One region of the Shewanella scandinavica genome, then DNA from elsewhere that is predicted to be linked to it. Evidence: riboswitches for the same ligand, from Rfam matches in the RefSeq annotation. Region 1 holds a riboswitch; the other holds the start of a gene.

The links. Region 1 has a riboswitch for cobalamin ahead of Q4Q50_RS08000 (ABC transporter ATP-binding protein). Riboswitches for the same ligand answer to the same signal wherever they lie in the genome.
Region 2: another riboswitch for cobalamin. It lies ahead of Q4Q50_RS13210 (TonB-dependent receptor); the one in region 1 lies ahead of Q4Q50_RS08000 (ABC transporter ATP-binding protein).

Annotation. Positions count from the first base shown of each region.
Region 1 covers NZ_JAUOES010000007.1:118,853-126,938, forward strand. Annotated here, with positions in the region: gene Q4Q50_RS07975 (cobyric acid synthase) at 1-21, opposite strand, end outside; gene cobU (bifunctional adenosylcobinamide kinase/adenosylcobinamide-phosphate guanylyltransferase) at 126-752, opposite strand; gene Q4Q50_RS07985 (adenosylcobinamide-GDP ribazoletransferase) at 749-1,537, opposite strand; gene cobT (nicotinate-nucleotide--dimethylbenzimidazole phosphoribosyltransferase) at 1,644-2,726, opposite strand; gene Q4Q50_RS07995 (FecCD family ABC transporter permease) at 2,892-4,049, opposite strand; gene Q4Q50_RS08000 (ABC transporter ATP-binding protein) at 4,018-4,911, opposite strand; cobalamin riboswitch at 5,012-5,178, opposite strand; gene Q4Q50_RS08005 (histidine phosphatase family protein) at 5,383-6,102, opposite strand; gene metH (methionine synthase) at 6,447-8,086, shown strand, end outside.
Region 2 covers NZ_JAUOES010000014.1:12,886-20,971, reverse strand. Annotated here, with positions in the region: gene Q4Q50_RS13225 (LysR family transcriptional regulator) at 1-694, shown strand, start outside; gene Q4Q50_RS13220 (HDOD domain-containing protein) at 796-1,524, opposite strand; gene Q4Q50_RS13215 (hypothetical protein) at 2,203-3,417, shown strand; gene Q4Q50_RS13210 (TonB-dependent receptor) at 3,477-5,438, opposite strand; cobalamin riboswitch at 5,548-5,780, opposite strand; gene Q4Q50_RS13205 (hypothetical protein) at 5,917-6,585, opposite strand; gene Q4Q50_RS13200 (RCC1 domain-containing protein) at 6,801-8,086, opposite strand, start outside.

The DNA.
Region 1 (8,086 bases):
GTCTGTGTTTGGAGAGGACATAGGTTTAAAAGGCTTATTCTAGTTTGCAGTCATTAACATAACAGCTCAGTCAAAAATCACTTAAGTATGCAACTTAAGCTTAAAACGTGGACTGAGCCCAAAGTCTAAAGAGGTTTCAATGCTAAGGGTAAACCAGCGACCACTAAGGTGACATTGTCCGCTAAGGTCGCCACGGCTTGATTTAACCAGCCCGCTTCATCGACAAATTGTCGGCTCAACTCACCTAAGGGCACTATGCCAGAACCGACTTCGTTACTGATCAAAATCACCACTCCCTCAAGCTCGACGAGGGAATCCACAAAAGCGGTTTTCTCGGCCTGCCAACTCGCATGAGCTTTATCGTCAGAGGTTGAAACGGCAAAGGTGGAAGTGGCAAAGTCAGTCGCATTCCACTCAGTCGGCGCGGGTTCATCATCGATGTTAAGGTTCGATGCAAGTAATTGATTCGTTAGCCAAAGGGTTAAACAGTCTACTAAAATCACTCGCCCAGGTTTTGCTAAGCGCTTTAACAGTGCCGTAAGGGCGAGCGACTCTTCAAACAATTGCCATTCGATACCATCGTCCGTCCGTCCCGCTTGATGTTTGGCGATACGGGTCGCCATTTCATCATCCAGCGCCTGCGCCGTGGCCACATAGCAGGCATCGAAGCCGAGCGCAGTGTACTGGCGCACTAAGGCTTCACCGTAGCGACTCTTACCGCTACGGGCGCCGCCTAGGACGAGGTGGATCACAGTATGTTACCCACAACGAGCAATACAAAATAACACACGATTTCAGCTATTTGCTGCGCCGCGCCTAAGGTATCACCCGTGTAACCGCCAATCTGGCGTCTAAAGATCATTATGATCAAACGGCGCAGTCCTATCATCACTAACAGCAATGACAATGCCGCTAACCCCTTGAGGAATAACAACACTAATACGCCGCTGGCGATCAGGATAAGCAGCTCATTAATGCCTTGATGTTGCGATAGCGGCTTAGACTTACTGGTCTCGTCATCGCGGACATATTTTTCACTAAAGATGATACTGGCTGATACCACGCGGCTCACTGTGTGCGCGACGATAAGCGCCGAGCCCGCGACCACAGGATCGTACAATGCCAACTCGACTAACAACTGCCATTTCAGCAGCAGGGCCAACATCAACGCCAGTGCACCATAACTGCCAAGGCGCGAGTCCTTCATGATCCGCAGTTTGTCTTCCGCCGTCCAACCACCGCCAAAACCGTCGAAGGTATCGGCTAGGCCATCCTCGTGAAATCCGCCCGTGAGCAAGACGCCAACCAACATAGCTAACAGCACAGAGACGCCGGCGGGGAGCCAGTTCTGCGTCAGCCAAAATACAATGGCACTTAACAGGCCGACCAAAAGACCGACGAGACCGAAATAACGGCTGGCCTTATTCAACTTATCGCTATCGACTTCGACCCATTTAGGCATAGGAATGCGGGTAAAATAGCCCATGGCAACTAAAAACAAATCTATCTCTTTGTGCCAGCTTTCGCGTTCTGACATAAAGCATCCTTAGTGAATTAACACTTGCTGCAAGGTTTAAGATTAAAACGGTTGGCTAAAAAGTTATTATTTTAAATAAGTAAAATAAGCGACTTAGCAGAGCACATCATACAACAGCCTCAATCCCCGCATCACTAAAACTCGCCATTTGATTGTAAAAATTTACTGAGGCTTGAATAAGCGGCAACGCCAAGGCTGCGCCCGTACCTTCGCCTAATCTCAGCCCGAGTGATAATAAAGGTTTCGCCTGCAAAAATTCTAACATCCGCTTATGGCCTTGCTCGTCTGACTGGTGGGCGAAAATCAAATAATCGCGCACATTGGGGGCAATTTGCACCGCGACTAATGCCGCAGCAGTAGCGATAAAACCGTCCACAACCACCAGCATTTTGCGCTCGGCGGCGGCTAACATCGCGCCCGTCATCTGCACAATTTCAAAACCTCCTAGGCAAGCTAACACTGATTTTGGCCCAGTTAAGGCGCTTTGATGCAGCAATAACGCCAGCTCAATCAGCATCAGTTTACGTTCTAAGGTTTCACTATTAATGCCCGTGCCACGGCCGACACAATCAATCACATCGAGCTGCATGATCGCCGCCATAATGGCTGCCGCAGCCGAGGTATTGCCTATACCCATTTCGCCAAAGGCGACTAAGTTACAACCTGCTTGATGGTGACGCTCAATCAAATCGCGCGCCATCGCAAAGCCTTTATCGACGGTTTCCAGCGCCATAGCGGGCTCTAAATGAATTGCCCCTGTGCCCGCGCCAAGACGTTGATCAATAATGCCTTCAACCCCTTCGACTGGCGTTAAAATACCGCAATCGATCACTTCGAGCGTAAAGCCCACCTGCCGACAAAAAACGTTAATCGCCGCGCCGCCATGGGCAAAATTTTGCACCATTTGGCGCGTCACTTCGCTTGGGGCAATCGACACGCCTTCTGCCGCAATACCATGATCACCCGTAAACACTAACATGGTTGGATGAACGATTTTCAGCACAGTATTTTGTGGCTGATCCGTTTGTTGCAAATCAGTCGCTTGCACGCGGGCAATCTGTAAGGCTAAGGATTCAAGCTGACCTAAGGCGCCGGGCGGCTTAGTCTTAAGATCAATTTTTTGCTGGATCAGCGGATCCTGCGTTTTACTCACAGGGCTGATTTGAAAAGACACGGCTGACTGAGACATCCACACTCCACTTATTATCTTAAATAACCACAACGCATCCTGCGTCTATGACTAACATGTCCAATTTTGCATTTCCAATCGCGGGGCAGATATCAACAAAAATGCTGATTATCCCGCCAGTCTGCGCTTGCTAGATGACTCTAGGATTACGTTCTGACTAGGTGCTTACGGCATGACTCTGCGTTTACGCAAAATCAGCAAAAAGAACATGCTACCTATGGCCGCTGTGATAATGCCCACGGGCAACTCTTGATTGCCCAACAAACAGCGCGCCAGCACATCAATCCAAACCATAAATAATCCGCCCACCAGCGCCGTTAAAATAATCGGCTGACGACCTGGAAACAGCATGCGCACTGTGTGGGGGATCATCAAACCGACAAACCCAATCCCGCCGCAGGTAGCGACCAAAATCGCGGTAATCAAGGAGCAGAGCAGCAACATATTGAGTCGCAACTTAGGCACATTCACCCCTAAGGTATGCGCCGTTTCATCCCCCGCTTGCAACGCCATGATCTGCCGTTTCATGCCTAAAATAATGAACAAACTCGCGCCAATCACCAGTGTCGGCAGCACTAATAAGGACCAACTGGCCTTAGCGAAACTGCCTAAACTCCAAAACAACACAGAAGCCGTCGCCTGCGGACTAGCGAAATACAGCAGCAGACTCGTTAGCGCGCCGAACATAAAGGAGGTCGCCACGCCAGAGAGCAACATGCGCTCCACTTGGCTATTGAGCCCAAGGCCAGACAAGGCCAGCACTATCAGTACCGACAAACTGGCACCAATAAAAGCGCCGAAGGGCAAGCTAAACCACAGTAGCCCTGACAAGGCGCCCGAACCACTAAAAATCCCCGAGTTCGCCGCCATACCCGCATTCTCAAAAAATCCAGAGCCCGTGAATAACGTCAACATCACCACAGCGCCAAAGGACGCGCCTGAGCTAATGCCAAACAGATAAGGGTCGGCCAATGGATTGCGGGTCACGGTTTGCAGCACGCTGCCCGCCAAAGACAAGCCCGCACCCGCCACAAAGGCCAGTAAAATACGCGGCAGTCTGAGCTCCATCACGATGCGCTCCGTCATGCCATTGGCTTGAGTGAGGTTGGCCATTTTATTGATAAACACTTGGATAACATCCATAAAACTGATGTTCGCCGCGCCAAAACTCGTGGCGGCAATGGGGGTTATCAAAGTGATTATGCCTAATGCGACCAGCATCAGTTGTTGTCTCGTCAAAGGTGTCACGATACGCCCCAAATGTAAGATGAAATGCTGTTTACTCCCTGAATCATCCGCCCTCGCCTCGCTCAGCCAAAGCATTAGCCATGTTGTGCGTCGAATCATGGTAGCCATAAAAGTAGCTGATTAAGGGCTTTTTATGTTGTGGATGGGTCGACACCTGAGCGCACACGCCGAACACATCACCAATTCGCGCCTCGGTTAATACCTCAGTTGGCGTGCCCATAGCGCTGACTTCACCGTTATGGATCAACAATAAACTGTCGCACAGGGCGCTGGCTAAATTGAGATCGTGAATAGAGGCAATCACGCTGATGCCAAGGCTACGCACTAATTCGAGGATTTGAATTTGATAACGCACATCGAGGTGGTTGGTTGGCTCATCGAGGATCAGCAGTTGTGGCTGCTGCACTATGGCGCGGGCGATCAAGGCACGCTGCTTTTCACCGCCGGATAAGTGCTCGTACTGTTGATGCATCTTATGACTCAGGCCGACTTTCTCTAATGCCTTTGCAATGCGCTCGCCATCACAGCTCGAATTGGTATCGAACATGCCCTTATGCGGCGTTAAGCCCATGCTGACCAATTGCTCTGTGGTTAAATCAAAATAGTGCGGCGTGTCTTGCTGCACTACAGCGACGCGGCAAGCAAACGCCTTGGGCGACAAGCGCTCAATATCTTGATCAAACAAGGTAATTTTGCCCTGAGTCGGGCGAACAAAGCGATACAAACAGCGTAGCAAGCTAGACTTACCCGCACCGTTAGGCCCAATCAAACCCAACATCTGCCCCGTTGGCAGCGCAAAGTTAATATTGGAAAGAATGGTTTTGCCATCGATACACCAGCTTAACTGGCTGACATCGAGCGCGACCGTCTGGCTCGCTGATGGGCGAGTGTCGCTGTCATTCAAAGCATGGCTCGTTTGGATGGCAGAGAGTTTCACCAACGCGGTGCTCCTAGCGAGTCCAAACCTGAATTAAAAAAGGTTGTGCACATTGTCATCGGCTCCCTCGAGTCACCCGCTCGAGAACTAAGGCTGCACGCAGCGATAACAGAAATAGGCAGGTCTCCTGACTCGTCACTTTTCTATTGAAAACAATATAAAAAGTCACTCACAGTTGCGGGCACAGTTCGGGCTGACTGACGAGCAGTCAGCCCCGATTCCCTATTATGTTGAGATTGATTTCAAGCCTTTGCAGCGTGCCTCGGCAATAGTTGCCACAGAACACCCTCGCACGACTCAAAACTCCCAACACCTATTTCTGTGACGTCATCCGGTACACTGCCACCAGCCTTGCAAGGCCGCGTGCGTCAGGGGACGTCAGGAAAAAGCATTATCCTATATTTACCTTAATAGGCAATCGACAATCACGCTGGTAAGACAAGAAAAATCTTCACCTTAGGGCAACGCGGATCACTCGCAGCGCCCGCTCGGCCAATCTAAACGCCAGTAACAAACGCCGTGTTCATCTTGCAGCACATTAATGCTCACCACGGCCGCCACGGGTAAATCGAGTTGACTGTAAAAGCCCACCGCCCGTTCAACCCCAAGGGCGCGCGCCATTAAGTGACGGATCACTCCGCCGTGGGTCACGACCCATACTTTGGCAGCCAGTTCGCTCGTACCCACACTAGCGCCCACTGCCTGCTCGGCGTTATCTGAGTCGAGAATCAACCGTTCAAACTCGGCGGCGAGTATCTGGTCAATCGTCCCATTCACCCGCGACTCGAAACTGGCCATAGTTTCCCCATTGGGCGGCGGTGTTTGCCAAGGGTTTTGCCAATAGGCCGCTAAATGTTCGCCCGCTTGTTGATACAGTTCATCGAGCCGACGACCGTCCCAATCGCCAAAATCAATTTCCTGTAAACCCGATAAAAGCTGCGCCTGCAATGGCCTTGACTCAGATACCAGCGCCGCCGTCGAATGCAGCTCGGCGGCAAAGGCTTGGGCAAATTCGGCGCAGCGGCGTGAGGTCGAGCTATAAATCGCGCTACACACGCTGGCCTGTGACTCAACCGCTGCCGACATTTGCTGCCAGCCCTTTTCGCTTAGAGGCACATCCACACGGCCGCGTAAAATGGCGCCGCCTTCGCACTCACCGTGGCGTAACAATAACAATCGAACTTGTTTCATCGTATTCCTATGTCTATCACTCATGGCAAATTTTGTTGAAGCCCCACATTAGACCCGTCGTCCTATATACTCAATTACGCCCTAGCCCTACAACTAGTCCTACAAAAAGAGCCGTTAAACTGGGTGAAAAGTGGTGATAGGACTCAATTGTCGTCAGTCAATTTTGACCTTGCCCTGACAATCATAAGTCGCGTATTATGGACGTCTATACGTTTAAATGTCCAAAAACATTTTATAAAAAACAAGTATCCAAAAACAAATGTCGATAGACCAGAATAAAATGCACTTTGCATAACAAGGGTCGATGCTTGGACTTAACTTAGCTGTATTTAAGGTAATTATTTATGACGATACCCTCAACTAAAGCCGGCCAGATATTAGCAGACATTCGCAAACAGCTTGCAGAGCGCATTCTGATCTTAGACGGTGCCATGGGCACTATGATCCAAGGCTACAAGCTGGAAGAAGAGGACTATCGCGGCGAACGCTTTAAAGATTGGCACACTGACGTCAAAGGCAACAACGATTTATTGGTGTTGTCGCAACCCCACATCATCAAACAAATTCACACCGACTACTTAAACGCCGGTGCAGACATCATTGAAACCAACACCTTTAATGCTACGACTATTGCCATGGCTGACTACGACATGCAGTCGCTGTCCGCCGAAATTAACTTAGTCGGCGCGCGCCTCGCCCGTGAAGCCTGTGATGAAGTGTTTGCGGCCACAGGCATTCCACGCTACGTCGCCGGGGTGTTAGGCCCCACTAACCGTACGTGTTCGATTAGCCCTGATGTGAACGACCCAGGCTATCGTAACGTCAGCTTCGATGAGTTAGTCAGCGCTTACCGAGAATCCACTAAGGCACTGATTGAAGGCGGCGCGGATATCATTATGGTCGAGACCATATTCGATACCTTAAACGCCAAGGCCGCGCTGTTTGCGATTGAATCCGTATTCGATGACTTATTTGGTCAGCATTCGAGTGACCGCTTACCTATCATGATTTCGGGCACCATTACCGATGCCTCTGGCCGCACACTGACTGGCCAAACGACCGAAGCTTTTTACAATTCCCTGCGCCATATCAAGCCCTTATCTATCGGTCTTAACTGTGCACTTGGGCCAAAAGAATTACGCCCCTATGTGGAAGAATTATCCCGCATCAGTGAGTGTTATGTGTCGGCGCATCCGAATGCGGGACTGCCGAACGAGTTTGGCGGTTACGATGAAACCCCAGAAGACATGGCGAATGTGATCGAAGATTGGGCGCGCGAAGGCATGCTCAATATTATCGGGGGTTGTTGTGGTAGTACGCCTGAACATATCCGCGTGATCCGCGAAGCAGTGAGCCGTCACGATCCACGTATTTTGCCGGACATTCCAGTCGCTTGCCGCTTGGCAGGTTTGGAACCACTGACTATCGATGCCCAATCCCTGTTCGTTAACGTGGGAGAGCGCACCAACGTCACAGGCTCGGCTAAGTTTTTAAAATTGATCAAAGAAGGCAAGTTTGAGCAAGCGCTCGATGTCGCCCGCGAGCAGGTTGAAAGCGGCGCGCAAATCATCGACATCAACATGGACGAAGGCATGCTCGATGGCGCCGAGATCATGCACAAGTTTTTAAACTTAATTGCCTCTGAGCCCGACATCAGCCGCGTACCTATTATGATCGACTCCTCTAAATGGGAAGTGATCGAAGCTGGCCTCAAATGTATTCAAGGCAAGGGCATAGTTAACTCTATTTCCCTCAAAGAAGGCGAAGCCAAGTTTATCGAGCAAGCCACCTTAGTGAAACGCTACGGCGCGGCGGCCATTATCATGGCATTCGACGAGCAAGGTCAGGCCGACACTAAGGCGCGTAAAATCGAAATCTGTACCCGCGCTTATCGGGTGCTGGTTGATAAGGTCGGCTTTCCGCCAGAAGACATCATCTTCGACCCGAACATTTTTGCCATCGCCACCGGTATCGATGAACACGA
Region 2 (8,086 bases), on a different contig from region 1:
AATTTTGCCTAAGGTGCTAGAAACCGAGACAGATCTTAAGAATGGCCTTGAAACCGAAACCAATCAGTTACGTGTCGGCATTGAGTGTCACAGCTGTTTTCGCTGGTTAATGCCTGTGATGGAGCAATTTAGACAAGAACATCCCCAAGCCGAGTTAGACTTGTCGAGCCGTCACTTGTTTGACTCGCTCAATGCCCTAGAAATGGGCGAACTGGATATAGTGCTGACCTCAGATCCTGTGCCTGGGCATTCACTCGCTTATCAGCATTTGTTTGATTTTGAAGTAAAGTTAGTGGTTGCTAAGGATCATCCTTTAGCGAAAGAAGCCTATGTCACCCCTAAGCAATTAGCACACTTGCCTATTATCAGTTATCCCGTACCACTGACGCGTTTAGACATCTATCGCCACTTTTTAGAACCCGCAGGCATAGAAGCGGGCGAGCAGAAAACCTGTGATTTAACCATGATGTTACTGCAACGCATCGCCTGTAAAGACGGTATAGCCGCGCTGCCAAATTGGTCGATAAATGAAGGGCATGGCCTAAGCCTTACCACAGTGAAGCTCGGGCAAGAAGGCTTGAAACGCCCTTTGTTTGGCGCCTATCGCCGCCATAGCGCCAACTCAGCCTTGATCCAAAATTGGTTACAACTGGTGGCGAGTGAAGGTTTATCTCGCCAGCAGAAGACAAATTAATGCGGGTGAAATCTAATAAAGAAGCCTGCGAATGCAGGCTTTTTTTATTGAATTAAATAGTTATTTTATTCGTTCAAACCGTTATTTGTCGCATCTAAATATTACAGCGGATTCATCAATAGACCACGCATAGACAATACGCGGCGCAGGATTAAACCAGGGGAATTCGAATTACGGGTCTGACGCAAATTATGGGCAATCATAAACTCTTGACGCAAGTCCTGATCGAGATCTAACGCTTCGAATGATTCTATCGTCAATGTCTGCTGTTGATTATCAATCAATGACTTAATTACGCTTAAAGGGAATGATTGTTCGGCATTAGCATTTAAATACGCAAAGGCCGTGAGCGCGATAATTTGGCCGAACACACTGAACAGGGCCAAGGTTTGCACTTCATCAGCATCAACCTCGACGCCTTCCATATCCGCTAAACTGTCCACCGCATCCGTTGCAATATCTTCAGTCAACTTCCAATAACCTTGGACCAACTTTTTATAGGGCTGTGGCAGCTCATCGAGACGCTCTTGCAGATAAAACGTAAAGGCATAGCGATAGATATTCACTTGACCTAAGCGGACTAAAGCTTCTTTCAAGGAGCGAGTCTTAGGGTTAATCACCCCTGATGCCTGTGCGGAATTGCTGCGCATTAGCATGTGCGCCGCCAATGCGGGGTCACTCGAGATGATGTCGATCACGTTACGAATGTCGCCTTCAGCAAGGATCGCTTTTTTGAGTGGAATTAAAATCCCTCGGCGGCCAATCACTTGCTCTTCATTCGCTATAATAGCTCTAACTTGAGTAAAAACCTGTTGCTCAAGATCAGTCATAAGACACTTTGCACCTGTTTATTAACAATAAGATGATTCGGTTACTCTTCACATCATACCCAAAATTTAAAGAATTTCAGTACTAAGTCGCACAATAGCCTAACGAAAAGAATAAAAAATGACTACCTTATATGTAACATCAAATGGTGAAGCAAATAAGGTGCTGGAGGTGGAGATATAATCCCATGTTTTAAAACAATTTTAACATTTCCATTCTTCAAGTCGTCACGAGCCTGTCCGTCTAATAATTTATCTCTATTTCTACAACGAGGGTAAGCGACACCCATTCGCATTTCATTGCAATATGCCTCTCACTTACAATGACCAATTCAACATCAGTGTTGAAGCATAGCATTCCCGCTACATAGTCGACTTTTAGCTCATTACTACTCATCACTCTAGTGCCACAGTTTTCAGCAACAATTGTTCTGTAATGAGCATCATTTAGTATCATGGTCATGAGAATCTTGCCAATATAAGATGACTCAATCAAAGGATACAATTGAGCCTCAAACTGATATCAAAGTGGAAATGTCTTTATTTGGAATTGGCAAACAAACAATCCATTTGAAAAGAAAAATCAACTTAAGTATCATGGCCCAAACGTAGAGTTTTTTGCTCAAAGCACTGAAATAGTAAGCTGTTTTGACTGTTTCAGATAAAATATCGGAGAGAAACGTGAGATACAGTAAATTTACCATTGCTTTGTTGTGCTTGTGTGCAAGTAACTCGTACGCCTTAGAGTTGATAACTGCAACTGAAAACCAATCAGTAAACCAAATCGAACAAAAGTTTGATATTGATAACTTGTTAATATCTATTAATGACCGCTTATCTAATCATAAGAAAAGTGAATATGATTATGAATCACTATTAACAAACATCAAAAACGAGAAAGAGCATTATAACAAGGCAATATTGGCATTACCCAATACCATTTTAACAGAAAGTGACCCGAGTAATTACTTCAAAGAAATCGAAACCTTAGTAAAGAACATTGATTCACTTGAAAAGAAATCGGTCGAATACGAAATTAAAAACAAAGAAAACTATCAAGATATATTAAAACAGTACGAAATTGTTAATAGTCAACGAACTCAAAGAGGCGCACAACTTTTTGCATTAAAAAAAGAAATAGTTAATCGTATTGTTGCTGAGTTATCCAGTGCTGATAGTGTTAAGTCAATTGACCTAGAAAGCTCTATGACTTGTTCTAAATTTCAATCTATAAATGATTGTTTAAAAGATACCGAAAAGTATACAGTTAAAAATACGATTAATTCAGATCCATTCCTTAGCGATAAAAGTGTACTACTATCATACAAGGTTATTGATGCTAGTATGAATATGAATGGAGAACTGCATTATAGAGTTAACATGACGTTTAAGCCGTCATATAACAACAAAATAGAATCATTACTCAATGAAAAACTGGGCCTTAAGTCCACAGTGATTACCCTAACGAGCAACGTTGATGCAGACTGGTATGTCGATGGTGCAAAGGTTGGTACAGGTAAGAAAATTTATCCCGAAGTTACCTTAGGTAAGCATGGTATTGTCGCATCATACAAAACCATGAAAAAATCAACCATTGAAACAGTAGAAACCAATGCTATTTTTAACTATAAATTTGGCAAGATAGAAGACAAACCCGCTACTGACAATGAAGAGATTAAAAGTATAGCGAATAAGTCAGCTGCAGAGGAGACCAAGTCTAAACAGACTAAGCCAAAATTAACTATGTATGCAAACAAAGAAGACAACACATCGAAAGAAGTTAATAATAAAAATGAGATATCTGCCGATAATAATGATAAAAATAGCTATGAATATTATCTTGGTATTAAACCGCTAAATAAAGAAGAACAAGATAAACAATTTAAGAATAGATAATAGCAAAAGCAGCCTTTATATTCATTTAAAGGCTGCAAAATAGCTTATGTAGTCAGATATTAAAAACGATAACCAAGGGTTAAACGAATATCACGGCCTCGACCAGAGTAATAACTATCACCCCAAAGGCCACCGTAATAACCTGCACTGACATAATCTTTATCGAATAGGTTATCGATACGCAGACTGGCAAGCCAAGCATCACGATTGTAGTTCAAGGCTAAATTACCAAGCACGTAACTAGATAACTTATCGCCTTCGTTACCGTTATTGCCTTCAATAAAACGATCACCCGTGTAGATAGCTTCGGCAAACACCTGGAAATGCTCAGCAAAATCCATGCTGACATAACCGCGCCCTGTGTGTTTTGCCACCCAAGACAGCTCTTTGCCATCATTGATACCGTCAGTAAATTCAGCATCGATATAGTTATACTCTAGCCCGAGCTGCAGCGCTTTAGTCACCTGCCAATCCCAATCGGCACTCGCGCCATAACGACGAGAAGCGTCGGCATTAACGTTAGCGCCTTGAAAATCTCCATTTGGAGGTGTCTCAGCGCTAGGATCAAACACGATTTCATCTTCCAAATCGAGACGATATAGGCTTACTCGTAGAGTTTGGCTCGCAAGAGTCCAATCCCAACCCGCTTCGTAGGAGCGGCCCGTCTGCGGCTTTAAGCCAAACACATCTTTAGGGGTATAAGCTTGCTCATCCACTTTCGCAAAACGGAAGTTTTCATCTCCACGTAGATAGAATCTGTGCTCCATACTAGGACGGTAGTTTAGGCCAAACTCAAATGCTGTCGCATCTTCATCTAAATCGATACCACTAGGATAAACTTTGCGATCGACTAACTCGTCGGTCACCCGCGCATATCGCCCACCCACAACATAACTTAGGGTATGGCTTAATGGCACAGTGGCTTGTAAGTAAGCACTTTGTGTTTGCTGCACATTACTGCGCGCCATAGTGTCAAAATCAGCCTTACCACGGCTGATGTCTAAACCTGTGACTAGGTTTAGCTCACCTTGACGGGTACTGTAGTTCGCTAACGCTTTAGGACTAAACATCAACAGTGAGCGCGTGTTATGGCTGTTCGCCCCCCAATTAAAAGAAGACACTAAGGTATCGCTATAATCTAAATCCGCTGCCAGCGCCCAGTTTTGATTGAGCTGATGCTGGTAACCCGTGCGCGCCGCAGTGGTCATCTCATGGACATATTCGCTGCTCTTGAAAGATTGGCGTGGGTCTTTATTGAACTGTTCTTCTGTCAATGAGCCCGGATTTTCACGATCGTTGTCGTAGTAGCTAGTTTCAACAAAGAAGGAGTCTGTGGCCGTTTTATATTGAATGCGACCTAAAATCGACCCTGTTTCATTGGCATTATGCTTGCGGTAGTTGTCACCTTGGTTATAGCTACCAGTGAAAAAGTAACGCCAATCCTTGTTGATCGCGCCAGACACATCACCACGACCTTCATAGGTATCAAAGCTGCCGCCGGATAACTGTACGCTACCGCCGGTATTTTCAGGGGATTTAGTGACAATATTGATCACGCCGCCTACCGCTTGGTCACCATAAAGCACACCCGCACTACCCGATAAAATTTCGATGCGCTCGACTTGGTTAAGCGGAATGGCATTAAGACTAGGGGCTGCGATATCGATATTATTGAGGCGACGACCATCAAGTAAAATCAGCGTGTTATTCGCAGCAGTGCTGGCACTAAAGCCACGCATCGCAAAACTAGTACCGATGTTATTATCTGAAATTTGAATACCACTTTGACCGCGTAAAACTTCAGTCACACTAGTGGCACCGCTCATTTCAATCGCCGCAGCGTCAATCACATTCACATTCGCGGCAATATTTAACGGGGTATTGTCAGAGCGGCCGATCACGACAAGATGCTCGTCGACTTTCGCTGTGCTGCTAGCGTCAGCCGCCATAGCGGGCGCGATAACGGAAAAACTGCAAAGGCTACCGATCAGCAGCGCGATTTTGGTTGGATTTGTTCCCATTTTACCTTTAACTCCTGCAAGGAAAACGGGGCATTAGCGCCACGATACTGTTCATTCAGTAAAAGATACTGACAGTGACTATCGCATTTTGAGATCTGCCCACCGAAATCTCAAAAACACCTTTAGGGCCGGTCTCCGGACTTAGGCTATGTTAATCCGTAAAAATAGAATTAACGCGAGACTGACCTTTAACATTCTGACTATCGGGTTCTGTCTTGAACACACCAATCAAACGCGGTCTTCTCTCACCTTTTACCGTTGCGGGGGCAGTGCCAGAATTTCACTGGCTTCCCGATTATCTCGCGGCTTTCGCACGCAAGCACCTCAGAAGGTTGACTAAAAATTTGATTCATAGGGTACAGCCATCAATAAAACAGCGATACTCCCTTAAGGCTCAGCACATTATAGAGCCTGAGCGCGCGCATTATAGACGTCTATACGGATGAAAGTCCATCAAACTCAAGCGAACGTCTACAGCCTACTTCAAGGAGAATGGGACTAAAGTGGAGATAAAATCTTGGCTATTATCTGCCTGCAGTGGTGGTTTATCGGCAGAAAAAACGGCACCTCGCATCGACTTATGCAACAGATACAAATCTTTATTGCCACTGACAACCGTATAATAGCCAATTTCCCCTTGAGGAGTTGAAGCATAGGCTTTGGGATTCAGTGGCGTCACACCGTGTAAATTGGGCATGGCTGTACAGCCTAGAATCGCATGAAATCCAGCGTGCCCATCGACTTCAGTGTCACCTAACTTCTGGTACACCACCTCGCCATCACAGGTCGATTTATAGGTCTGGGCCATCGCATCTAAAAAACGCTCAGGGCTAATACTCTCGGCCATATCCTTAAAACCCTGCACGCAAAATAGGGCACTCCACTGGGCTAATGCTTCCTGCTCAGGCACATATTCTGCCATAAACATGCCTGCTTGCTCCTCATGATAAGCCTGTTTCCAGCCCGCAGGCAGATTGAACCCTAATTGCTGACCAAATACGGGCAATACATGGGTATGAGCAACGCCGCTTTCGCTCCGGGGCATATCTAATGTGGCTTGAACAGGCTCTGAGCCAATTAAGCTGCAGAGTAACAACACTCTGGCACCTTGAAATAATCCAATAGGTGAACACAATGCTAATTTCATACTTATCATCCTTGTATCGCACTTATAACTAATACTAATTAATACGACATCATGAAATTGAACAGAAAACACCCAGCATTCTAGCGAAGAACCCAGATTGAAAACAGTCAAAAGCTTAGATTAACTGCCACTTTGAAAGAAATAATCACTGTCACGGCTTGAATAACAGAGAAATACTCCGTTTATCTGCGCCGTGATGGTAAAAAAGGTTAGTGCTATTCGCTAAACAACCACATTTTTACTTCAGGTTTAGGCCTTTCCTGACTCAGAATCGCCTGCCGTTGCTCTGGCGTTTCGCATTGGATAACAGGGGTAAAATCCAGCGGCTTAATCACCAACGAATCGGCAGGCGGTAGCGGAGATTTGGCGAACATCTCGTTATTCATCGACCAAGAGACCCATTCCCCCTTTTCACTGATCCCGACATAACCCTCACCCGCCCTCGCTAACCAAGTTAATCGCGGGATGCGTTCTATGAGCTTCTCGACATTTTCTAGGTTAGCCCTATAGCCTACTGGCACGACTTTGCCGTCAGGACGGGTGAATACAAATGATGCTGAACCTATGGTGATCTTGCTTCCCTCCTGCCAATACCGATTGAGAATGTCTTGGGCATAGTGAAAACCATATAGATAGGCGTAGTCACTATCATCGACAAGGATTTGCGGTACGGCATTGTCACGCAGCAACAAAAATCCCGTGCCAACACTGACAATACTGTTCACGCCTTTAATATCCGTTTGTTTGAGCCAATCGATACCACAGTTCGTTTCATTGCCCCAAAAGTGCGCCTCACCCGTTGGACTTAAGATTGCAAAAGCACAGCTATTTGACGTAATACTCGCGACATCCAGTAGCGCACTGCGAATAGAATAAACATCACTACTCTGCCCCCAAGTTACGACGCTGCCATCCTTTTTTAGAGCTGCATAAGTTCCTTGGGTATATTCAACACTCACAACATCCATTAACTGTGGCAGCAGCTTTTTCATATTGGTTGACCGTTCAACTTGCCCCCAAATCACAGTGCTTCCGTCTTTTTTAAGAGCAGTAAAACTTCGTCCTTCAGCAAAAATATCCACGACATCAAACAGTTTATCCTGCACATGTTGGCTATTGCCGCCTTCGGGCCCATAACCCCAAGTGTGCACTTTTCCACTAGCATCGAGTGCGGCTACCGCCTCACGGTTAGCATAGAGTTTAGTGATGTTTGTCATACGGCTTTGAAGGGCTTTGTCGAGGCTCAGTTTCCCTGCACGTCCCCAGTACACCACAGTGCCATCTTCACGCAGGGCGGCAAAACCTTCCTTTACAGGCACGACTTGTTTAACGTGTTTAAGCTCCGCAGCAACTTCGCGGCTATCGCCGCCGCTAAAACTATTTCCCCAAGTGATCACATCGCCATTTGGGGTGATGGCAGCCACTGCCATATCATTTGCTACAACGGTATTTACCGCGGGTAAATCACAGGGAATATGACGATACTGCGGACTCGGTTTTT